DNA from 3 places in the Arthrobacter sp. 05L44 genome. Region 3 is predicted to be linked to each of the others. Evidence: riboswitches for the same ligand, from Rfam matches in the RefSeq annotation. Region 3 holds a riboswitch; each other region holds the start of a gene.
The links. A riboswitch is a leader RNA that binds a small molecule or an ion and turns the genes downstream of it on or off. The one in region 3 is predicted to bind S-adenosylmethionine.
Positions count from the first base shown of each region.

Region 1 (3,182 bases), on a different contig from region 3:
CGTTCTTCATTTTCGTCACAAACCTATCCTGCCGCCGGGACCGCTTCCTAGACTGAATCCAGGTCATGAGCGCCAGCATCAAGCCCCGGCTTGCTGGCCGGCAACCCTCCAAACGCGGCGGGGTGCCCCGGGTGAAGACCTGGCCCACCGGCGCCCGCCGGCGGGCAAGCGCGGCTGCCAGCGCCGTCCCGGCCCCGAGGCCGGAGTCGGGCTGCGCCCGTAACAAGGAGCACTCCGATGTCCAACGCCTGGTCCTTTGAAACCCGCCAGATCCACGCCGGCCAGGAGCCGGACGCTGCCACCGGCGCCCGGTCACTGCCTATCTACCAGACGACGTCGTTCGTCTTCCCCAGCGCCGAAAGCGCCGCCAACCGCTTCGCGCTCGCCGAACTCGCGCCCATCTACACCCGGATCGGGAACCCCACCCAGGACGCCGTCGAACAGCGGGTGGCCAGCCTGGAAGGCGGCCTTGGGGCGCTCCTGCTCAGTTCCGGCCAGGCCGCCGAGACCTTCGCGATCCTCAACATCGCCGAGGCAGGCGACCACGTGGTGGCCAGTCCCAGCCTGTACGGCGGAACTTACAACCTGCTGGCCCACTCGCTGAAGAAGTTCGGCATCGAAGTAACCTTCGTCGAGGACCCCGACAATCTGGACCAGTGGCGGGACGCCGTGCGGCCGAATACCAAACTGTTCTTCGGCGAGGTGGTCTCCAACCCCCGCCAGGACGTGCTGGACATCGAGGGTATCGCGGACGTGGCCCACCAGGCCGGCGTCCCGCTGATCGTGGACAACACGCTTTCCACGCCGTACCTGATCCGTCCGATCGAATGGGGTGCCGACATTGTGGTCCACTCGGCCACCAAGTACCTCGGCGGTCACGGTGCGGCGATCGCTGGCGTGATCGTCGACTCCGGCAACTTCGACTTCGGCAAGGACCCGGACCGCTATCCGGGCTTCAACACCCCGGATCCCACTTACAACGGCCTCGTCTACGCCCGGGACCTGGGGGCGGACGGGGCACTGGGCGCGAACCTGTCCTATATCCTCAAGGCCCGCGTCCAGCTGCTGCGCGATCTCGGCTCCGCCGTCTCGCCGTTCAACGCCTTCCTGATCGCCCAGGGCATCGAAACCCTGAGCCTGCGCGTGGAGCGGCATGTCGCCAACGCCACCCGCGTGGCCGAATGGCTGGAGGCCAGGGACGACGTCGAATCCGTCGCCTACGCCGGGCTGCCGTCCAGCCCCTGGTTCGAGCGCGGCCGCAAGTACGGGCCGAAGGGAACCGGCGCCGTCGTCGCCTTCAACCTCGCCGGGGGAGCGGAGGCCGGCAAGCGGTTCGTCGATGCCCTGGAACTGCACTCCCACGTGGCGAACATCGGTGACGTGCGTTCCCTGGTCATCCACCCGGCGTCGACCACCCACAGCCAGCTCTCGCCGGAGCAGCAGGCGGTGGCCGGCGTCAATCCCGGGCTGGTCCGGCTCTCGGTGGGCCTCGAGCACATCGACGACATCCTCGCCGACCTCGACGCCGGTTTCCGGGCCGCGAAGGACGCCTGAGGGGCGGCGGCGCCGGGGTCTGGCTGTCACACAGCCGTCACAATCTTCGCGCTGGCGCCGCCGGCTTTCGTAGAATCAAGGCAGGTCATGAGTGCCAGTGACAGCCCCGGCTTGCTGGCCGGCAACCCTCCTTCTGCGGCGGGGTGCCCCGGGTGAAGACCTGGCCTGCCGGTCAGCTGACGGCGGGCAAGCGCGAAGTTAGGTCCTCACATGACGATTGCCGTCACCCGCACGAGTGTACCCGAAAACCAATCCTCCGCCAGCGCTGTACCGGCCGGCGCTGACCCGGATGGCACTGTCCCGGATGGCACTGTGCAGCTCGTGCAGGTGGGGTCGCTGGTCCTTGAATCCGGGGCCACCCTTCCCGACGTCACCCTCGCCTACGAATCGTGGGGGACGCTCAATGCGGACGCATCCAATGCGGTGCTGATCCAGCACGCCCTCACCGGCGACACCCATGTCACCCGCGGCGCCGGGGCCGAACCGGGGTGGTGGGAGCAGCTGGCCGGCCCCGGGGCGCCGGTGGACACGGACAAGTACTTCGTCGTCTCCATCAACATCCTCGGCGGCTGCTACGGCTCCACCGGGCCCTCCACCGCCGCGCCGGACGGGCGGCCCTGGGGCTCGCGGTTTCCGCTGGTCACCCTCCGGGACAGCACAGCGGCCGAGGCCCGGCTCGCCGACGCTCTCGGGATCGACAGCTGGTACGCCGTGCTGGGCGGTTCGCTCGGCGGTGCCAGGGCACTCGAATGGGCGGTCAGCTACCCGGAACGGGTGCGTCGGTGCGCCGTGATTTCCGTCGGTGCCAGCAGCACCGCCGAGCAGATCGCTTTCGCTCAGGCCCAGACCCTGGCCATCCGGCAGGACCCCAACTTCAAGGGCGGGGACTACTACGGCGGTCCGGAGCCCGACGCCGGCCTGGCGCTGGCCCGGCGGATCGCGCACATCACCTACCGCTCCGCGGCCGAGCTCGACGGGCGCTTCGGGCGGAACGCCCAGGCCGCCGAGGCCCCGCTCGGCGCAGGGTCGCTGGCTGGCCGCGGCCGCTACCAGGTTGAGAGCTACCTGGACCACCAGGGCAACAAGCTGGTGCGCCGCTTCGACGCCAACAGCTATATCGCCATCACGGAGGCGCTGATGAGCCACGACGTCACCCGCGGCCGGGGAAGCCTGGAGCAGGCCGTTTCCCGCGCCACGGCAGCCTTCTTCGTGGCCGCCGTGGACTCGGACCGGCTGTACTTCCCGGCCCAGTCCCGGGAACTCGCCGAGGCCCTGCCGGGGGACGTGCCGCTGCATGTCATCGAGGCCCCGATCGGCCACGACGGCTTCCTGACCGAGATCGGCCAGCTCGGGGACCGGCTCCGGAGCGACTTCTTCGCGTAGCCCACCCTTCAGCGTGTGCATTTTTGCAGACGCCCTCTGCGCGATTAGTTGTTGAGCCTGCCGCGTTCCGGGACCATACTCGTGGAGAATGACGCCGTGTGTCCCAACTCACACACGCGTTGTCAACTTAATGGTCCACAGGGTGTCGAAGATGACGCCGAAGGAGTTCGCATGAGTACGGAAAACGCCGCCGCACGGCGCGCAGAGGAACCGGACGTCAAGACGTCCGGGCTAAAGAAGGTCGT
Region 1 is NZ_JBFTNS010000008.1:23,238-26,419, forward strand. It holds SAM riboswitch class IV at 62-177, shown strand; gene AC1DHY_RS13795 (bifunctional o-acetylhomoserine/o-acetylserine sulfhydrylase) at 238-1,554, shown strand; SAM riboswitch class IV at 1,638-1,753, shown strand; gene metX (homoserine O-acetyltransferase MetX) at 1,765-2,937, shown strand; gene AC1DHY_RS13805 (MFS transporter) at 3,109-3,182, shown strand, end outside.
Region 1: another riboswitch for S-adenosylmethionine. It lies ahead of metX (homoserine O-acetyltransferase MetX); the one in region 3 lies ahead of AC1DHY_RS10000 (MFS transporter).

Region 2 (3,182 bases), on a different contig from region 3:
AGCTCGCTCACCGCGGCGATGTCCACGATTTCCTGCATGGGGTTCGACGGCGATTCGAAGAACACCGCCGTCGTGGGCTCGGCCAGCGCCGCCCGCCACTGCTCCAGGTCAGGGCCGTCCACGAAGACGGTCTCCACACCCCAGCGCGGCAGAATCTCGTTGAGGATCACAAAGCAGGATCCGAACAGCGAACGCGCTGCGACGACGCGGTCGCCGGCCCCCAGCAGGGCGCCGAGCGCGGTGAACACCGCGGACATGCCCGACGCCGTCGCGAAGCAGGCCTCGGTGCCTTCGAGCAGCCGGAGCCGTTCTTGGAAGGTGGCCACGGAGGGGTTGCCGTAGCGGGAGTAGACGAACCGTTCGTCTTCACCGGTAAAGGCGCGCTCTGCCGCGGCGGCAGATTCGTAGACGAACCCGGAGTTCAGGAAGATCGGCTCGGTGGTTTCCTGGAACCCGGTGCGGACCAGCCCGCCACGGACGGCCTGGGTTTCCGCGCTCCAGTCCTGCGCGTCGGGATTAAAGCTCACGGGGTGCTTTCCAGGTTGGTCGGGAGGCCGCGGTTCTTCCAGCCGTTCACGGTCCGCGCCCCGGTCGGGCCGGGTTCGCCCTCGAAGCCCTCCAAGACGTTGTAGGCAGTGAAACCGGCCGCGGCGGCCGCCGTTGCCGCGGCGATGGAGCGGGCGCCGGAACGGCACAGGAAGACCAACTCGGCGGTCCCGGCCGCCGGCGCCTGGCCCTGCAGCTGGTCCAGGAACTGCGGGTTCGGAGCGCCGCCCGCCAGGGTCCACTGCACAAAGAGCGGCTCCCTGCCGGTGCCGGGCGCCGTGACCGGGATGCCGATCCGGGACCACTCTCCTTCGGTGCGGACGTCCACCAGCACGGCGCCCGCCTCCAGCTTGGCCCAGGCGTCCTGCGGGCTCAGGTCTCCGGCGTAGCTCATGCGTGCCCCTCGCCGGCAAAGTCGGCCCCGGACAGGTCGGCGCCGTCGAGGTCATCGACGGCGCTGGCCACGGCGGCGTCGGCGCTTGCGATCGCGGCCGGCAGGACGACGGCCTGCGCCACGATGACGGTGCTGCCGTTGAACGTTGCGGAGGGGCTGCCGTGCAGCACGTACCCCTCGGCTAAGGCGGCGGACACGCGCTCGCAGAAGCTGCGGTCGTCGGGGCCGGTGAAGAGCCGGTAGGCCAGCTTTTCTTCCGCGGCCTGGCCAGAGGCGGCGGGGGACGGTGCGGGCTCAGTGGCGGGCACTGAGGGGACGGATGCGTCGGGCATGACGGATCTCCTTACTTTCACGCTTGCAGCTCGAGTGGTCGATATGCCGAGTATTCACCTGAGGCACCCCGCCGCGAAAGGGAGGGTTGCCGACCGGCAAGTCAGGGCTTGGCGCCGGGTCTCATTACTCCCCAAAAACGTAGCACCAACCGTGGCGCCCGCCGCGGCGGGGCCGTCATGTTGAGTCACGAGGCACGAGTCCCGGCGGACCGCACGCCGCGCCGCCGGGTACTCCCGGAGCTATCCCTAAGTACTACCTGCAAGGCCGGCCCACGGCCCCGGCGCCGAATCGGGTAGTCCCTACTCGGGATATCCGATAGCGGCCTCACCTTTACTGGGAGAGCTAGTCCAGGGGTCCCGGAACGGGAAGTGCGGGGGCGTCAGGGGGCCAGGGCAAGCGCAATCCCACTCCAGAGTCCGGTGCTGGCCGGACGGGGTTGCTGATCCGCCAATTTGCCCGGCGATGCTCTGGAGGGGCCGCCGGAACTTCAACGAAGGAATTGGATTGTCATGGTCTCGATTTACGTTTTCCTGTGGCGTCCGGTGGCCGGCGCCCACGAACCCGGCCGTCTCCTGAGCTCCGGAACGGACAAGCAGTGAAGCCCCGGGTGCTGGTCACCGGCGCCGGCGGCCGCGCAGGCAGGGCCATCGCGGCGCAGTTGAAGGCCCGCGGGATCCCCGTCCTGGGCACCGACATCCGCGAGCTCCCGCCCGGCGCGGGAATCACCGTGGTCCGTGTCCCCGAGGCGCGTGACCCGGAGATGGTCTCGGCCCTCCGCCGGCTGGTGGCCACCGAGGGCGTCAACCTGATCATCCCCACGGTGAGCGAGGAACTCCCGCAGTTGGCGGCGTTCCGGGCCGGCTTCGGTCCGGAGGTCCGCGTTATCGTCGGCAGCCCCGGGCCCGCGGCCATCGCCAACGACAAGCTCTACACCGCCACGCAGCTTAAGGCCGCCGGCGTTCCCGTGCCCCGCTTCGGGGTTCCGCGGGACTTCGCCGGCGCCGCCGCCGCCATGGACGCGCTGGGCGGACCCGTGGTGGTCTGGCCCCGGGTCTCCGGCGGCGGACGCGGGGTCCTGGTGGTTGACGGCAGTGCCCAGGTGGACTGGCACCGGCTGCCGGAGGGCCAGATCGTGCAGGAATATATCCCCGGCACCGAATACGGCCCCATGGTGTTCGGGATGCCGGCGCACAACACTGCCGCACCGTTCGTCGTCGTGGAGGAAAAAGCGGAGCCGGCCCAGGGCTGTGGGGGCGTGAGCGCCCGCCGGGTCGAGGCGGGGAAGGACATTGACGTGGGCAATGTTGCCATGGCTGCGGTCCGCATGTTGGGGCTGACCGGCCCGATGGAGGTCGACGTACGCCGACGCGCGGACGGGACTCCCGTGGTCCTGGACGTGAGCGCCCGGTTCGGCGCCCACAGCGGCCACGCACCGGAGTTGCTTGACGCAGTCCTGGCGTCCTTCAACCTGCCCTCGTTCAACCCGGCGTCATTCCGCCAAAGCACCGGAGCGTACGCGGATGTCCTGGTGTGAAACGGCCCTGGCCGCGGTTCTACCTGCCGCGGACCTGCTCCTGCCGGTTCTAGGCCTGCCCCTCCTGGTGCTCGGGCTGGTGAAGCTACTGGTGCTGCTACTGGCGCTCTGCTTTGAGGTGCTCGCGGTGCAGCGCCACCGCAAGGGCGCGCCGACCTTGTTCGATGAATGGCCCACCGTGTCCGTCATTGTCCCCGCCTTCAACGCGGCAACGGTCATTGAGAATTGCGTCCGGTCCATCCAGCTGACCCGCTACGACCGGTACGAGGTGGTGCTGGTGGACGACGGCTCCACCGACAACACTGCCGAACTGATGCGGGGGCTGGCCGCCGCCGATCCCCGGATTACGGTGCTGAGCCAGGCCAACGCCGGGAA
Region 2 is NZ_JBFTNS010000001.1:1,053,004-1,056,185, reverse strand. It holds gene AC1DHY_RS04940 (O-succinylhomoserine sulfhydrylase) at 1-527, opposite strand, end outside; gene AC1DHY_RS04935 (rhodanese-like domain-containing protein) at 524-940, opposite strand; gene AC1DHY_RS04930 (DUF1737 domain-containing protein) at 937-1,272, opposite strand; SAM riboswitch class IV at 1,287-1,401, opposite strand; gene AC1DHY_RS04925 (ATP-grasp domain-containing protein) at 1,869-2,807, shown strand; partial or broken gene AC1DHY_RS04920 (glycosyltransferase family 2 protein) at 2,794-3,182, shown strand, end outside.
Region 2: another riboswitch for S-adenosylmethionine. It lies ahead of AC1DHY_RS04930 (DUF1737 domain-containing protein); the one in region 3 lies ahead of AC1DHY_RS10000 (MFS transporter).

Region 3 (3,182 bases):
TGGGGGTGCCCTCGAAGATCACCTGCGTGGCGCCGTTGGAGAGCGGGCCGTAGAGCTCGTAGGTATGCGCCGTAACCCAGGCCAGGTCCGCCGTGCACCAGTGGACATCCCGGTCGCGGAGGGCAGGGTCCGGGTTGCTGAAGAGGTGCTCGAAACTCCAGGACGCCTGGGTGAGGTAGCCCCCGGAGGTGTGGACCAGGCCCTTCGGCTTCCCGGTGGTCCCCGAGGTGTACATGATGAACAGCGGCGTCTCGGCGTCGAAGGCCTCGGCGGTGTGGGCATCCGACGCGGCGCCGACGGCGTCGTGCCACCAGACGTCGCGGCCCGCGGTCATCGGGACCGTGTCCAGCTCACCGGCCGGGGTGGTCCGGTTGACCACCAGGACGTGTTCGATCGCGTTCGTGCCGGCGACGGCGGCGTCCGCGTTGGCCTTAACCGGGACGGCAGCTCCCCGCCGGAACTGGCCGTCGGTGGTGACCAGCAGCTTGGCGCCGGTGTCCTCCACCCGGAACCTCAGGGCCTCCGCGGAGAACCCGCCGAAGACCAGGGAATGGATGGCACCGATGCGGGCCACTGCCAGGGTGATGATCACGGTCTCGGGGATCACGGGCAGGTAGATGACCACCCGGTCGCCCTTGGCGATGCCGAGGTCCAGCAGGGCATTGGCAGCCTTGGCCACCTCGCGCTGCAACTCGGCGTACGTGACAGTGCGGCGGTCGCCGGGCTCGCCCTCAAAGAACAGGGCCACCTTGTCCCCGCGTCCCGCCGCTACATGGCGGTCGACGCAGTTGTAGGCGACGTTGAGCTTGCCGCCGTCGAACCAGCTGATCTCCGGGCCGTGGCCGGCCGCGGGATCGGCCGGGACCCGGCGGTAGGCGGTGTGCCAGGGTTTGGTTTCGCCGGCGGCCGGCTGAGCCCAGTCGAGACGGAGCGCCTGGGTTTCCCAGAACGCCACAGAATCCGGCTCGGGCGTGGCCGCCGCGCCCGCGCCCGGGACCCGGACGGGAGCGGGCAGGGTGGACGTGGTTTCAGGGGTCATGTGCAGCACTCCATCGGTCCTGGCAGTAGCACCCTCGCCGTGGCGGGGGTTGCTGCGGCTTCATAGGTCCAGGTCCCTCAGCCGCTCGGGATGGTCACTACCTACTAGAACCGAGATGCACGATTCTGCAAAATCCAGCCACACGTTGCTGTAATATTCACTGGCGCTCCTGATGTGGTATCAAAATCAGTCATTTATTCGACAATCGTGCGCGCCGGGCGCAGGAGTAGGGTTAATGCATGGTCCACGTTAACGATCCGGCAGTCATTGAGCGCCTTATGCGAACCAAGGGCACGTGGGCGGTGGTGGGCCTGACCACCAATGAATGGCGGTCGGCCTTTGAGGTCTCCTTGTACGTCCGCGACCGTATGGGCATGGACATCATCCCCGTCAACCTCCCGGGCGACGACGTCCACGGGGAAACTGGGTACCGGTCCCTGGCGGAGATCCCCGCCGCGAAACACCCGATCGACGTCGTGGACTGCTTCGTCAACTCCGGGAAGGTGGGCGCCGTCATTGATGAGGCCATCGCCATCGGCGCCAAGGCCGTCTGGCTGCAGCTGGGCGTCTTCGATGACGCCGCGGTTTCACGCGCCACGGCCGCCGGACTGGACGTCGTGGTCAACGAGTGCCCCGCCCGGCTGGGGTGGCGGATAGGCCTCTAGCGGCGCACCCAGCACCTGCCGCACGGCGCAACGGGAGTCGGTTACAAAATGTGACCGACTTTTTCCGTATTCGCCGCCTGCCGTGTGAGATGGACTCGTAACCATCCCGAGCGGCTGAGAGATCTGGCTCTGTGACGCCGCAGCAACCCCCTCATTGAGGACGGTGCTACCGCCAGGACCGATGGAGAAGGCGCCGTCTTCCGCTCGGATTTGCGGCCCACGCGGCTTGAATCCCGGAAGCAGCGCTTTCCCGGCATACGCCAGGAGACCGCATATGAGTACTGAAACCCGCCCGCAGAAAATGACCGGGAAGGTGGCCGTTGCCAGCTTCATCGGCACCACCATCGAGGGGTACGACTTCGTCCTGTACGGCCTGGCCGCAGCGACCGTCTTCGGCCCGCTGTTCTTCGCCCCGGCCGCCCCGCTCGTGGGCACCATCGCAGCCTTCGCCACCTACGCCGTCGGCTTCGTCGCGCGGCCGATCGGCGGCGTGCTGGGCGGGCACTACGGCGACAGGATCGGCCGGAAGAGCGTGCTCGTGGCGTCCCTGCTCCTGACCGGGCTCGCGACCACGGCCATCGGGCTCCTGCCCACCTACGCCCAGCTCGGCTGGGTGGCGCCGGCGCTCCTGCTCCTGCTGCGCGTGGTCCAGGGCATCGGCTACGGGGCCGAATGGGCCGGCGCGGCCCTTATGACCGTCGAGCACGCGGCGCCGAAGAAGCGCGGACTGACCTCCAGCGCCACCCAGCTGGGCCCCACCTCCGGGATGCTCCTGGCCACCGGCGTCCTGCTGGTCCTGGAAAACTCCCTGAGCGACGAGCAGTTCCTGGCGTGGGGCTGGCGCGTCCCGTTCGTCGCGAGCCTCCTGCTGGTGGCCGTGGGCCTGGTCATCCGGCTCTCGGTCGAGGACAGCCCGGAGTTCAAGCACGTCCAGACGGTCCAGACCGTCGCGGCCCGCCCCGTGGTGGAGAGCTTCAAAACCCACCCCCGCCAGATCCTGCTGACCACCGGCCTCCGCATCGCCCAGAACGCGTTCTACTACGTGTACACCGTGTTCATCCTGACGTACCTGACCCAGGTGCCCGGCACGGACCGGAACACCGGCCTGACCGCCGTCCTGGTCGCCTCCGCGCTGGGCCTTGTCACCGTGCCGCTATGGGGCGCCCTGTCCGACCGGTTCGGCCGCCGCTCGGTCTATCTCTTCGGCGCCGTGGCCAGTGCTGCGGCGATCATCCCGTTCTTCTGGCTCCTGGACACCGGCAACATCCTGCTGATCATCCTCGGCGTCGTCGTCGGCCTCAACATCGGCCACGACGCCATGTACGGCCCGCAGGCGGCGTTCTTCTCCGAGCTGTTCAGCACCCGCGTCCGGTTCAGCGGCGTCTCCATCGGCTACCAGATCGGTTCCGTGCTCGGCGGCGGCCTGGCGCCGCTGGTGGCGACGGCCCTGCTGGCGGCCGGCGGCGGAAACCCGGTCT
Region 3 is NZ_JBFTNS010000003.1:259,451-262,632, forward strand. It holds gene acs (acetate--CoA ligase) at 1-1,039, opposite strand, end outside; SAM riboswitch class I at 1,047-1,136, opposite strand; gene AC1DHY_RS09995 (CoA-binding protein) at 1,279-1,704, shown strand; SAM riboswitch class I at 1,803-1,892, shown strand; gene AC1DHY_RS10000 (MFS transporter) at 1,979-3,182, shown strand, end outside.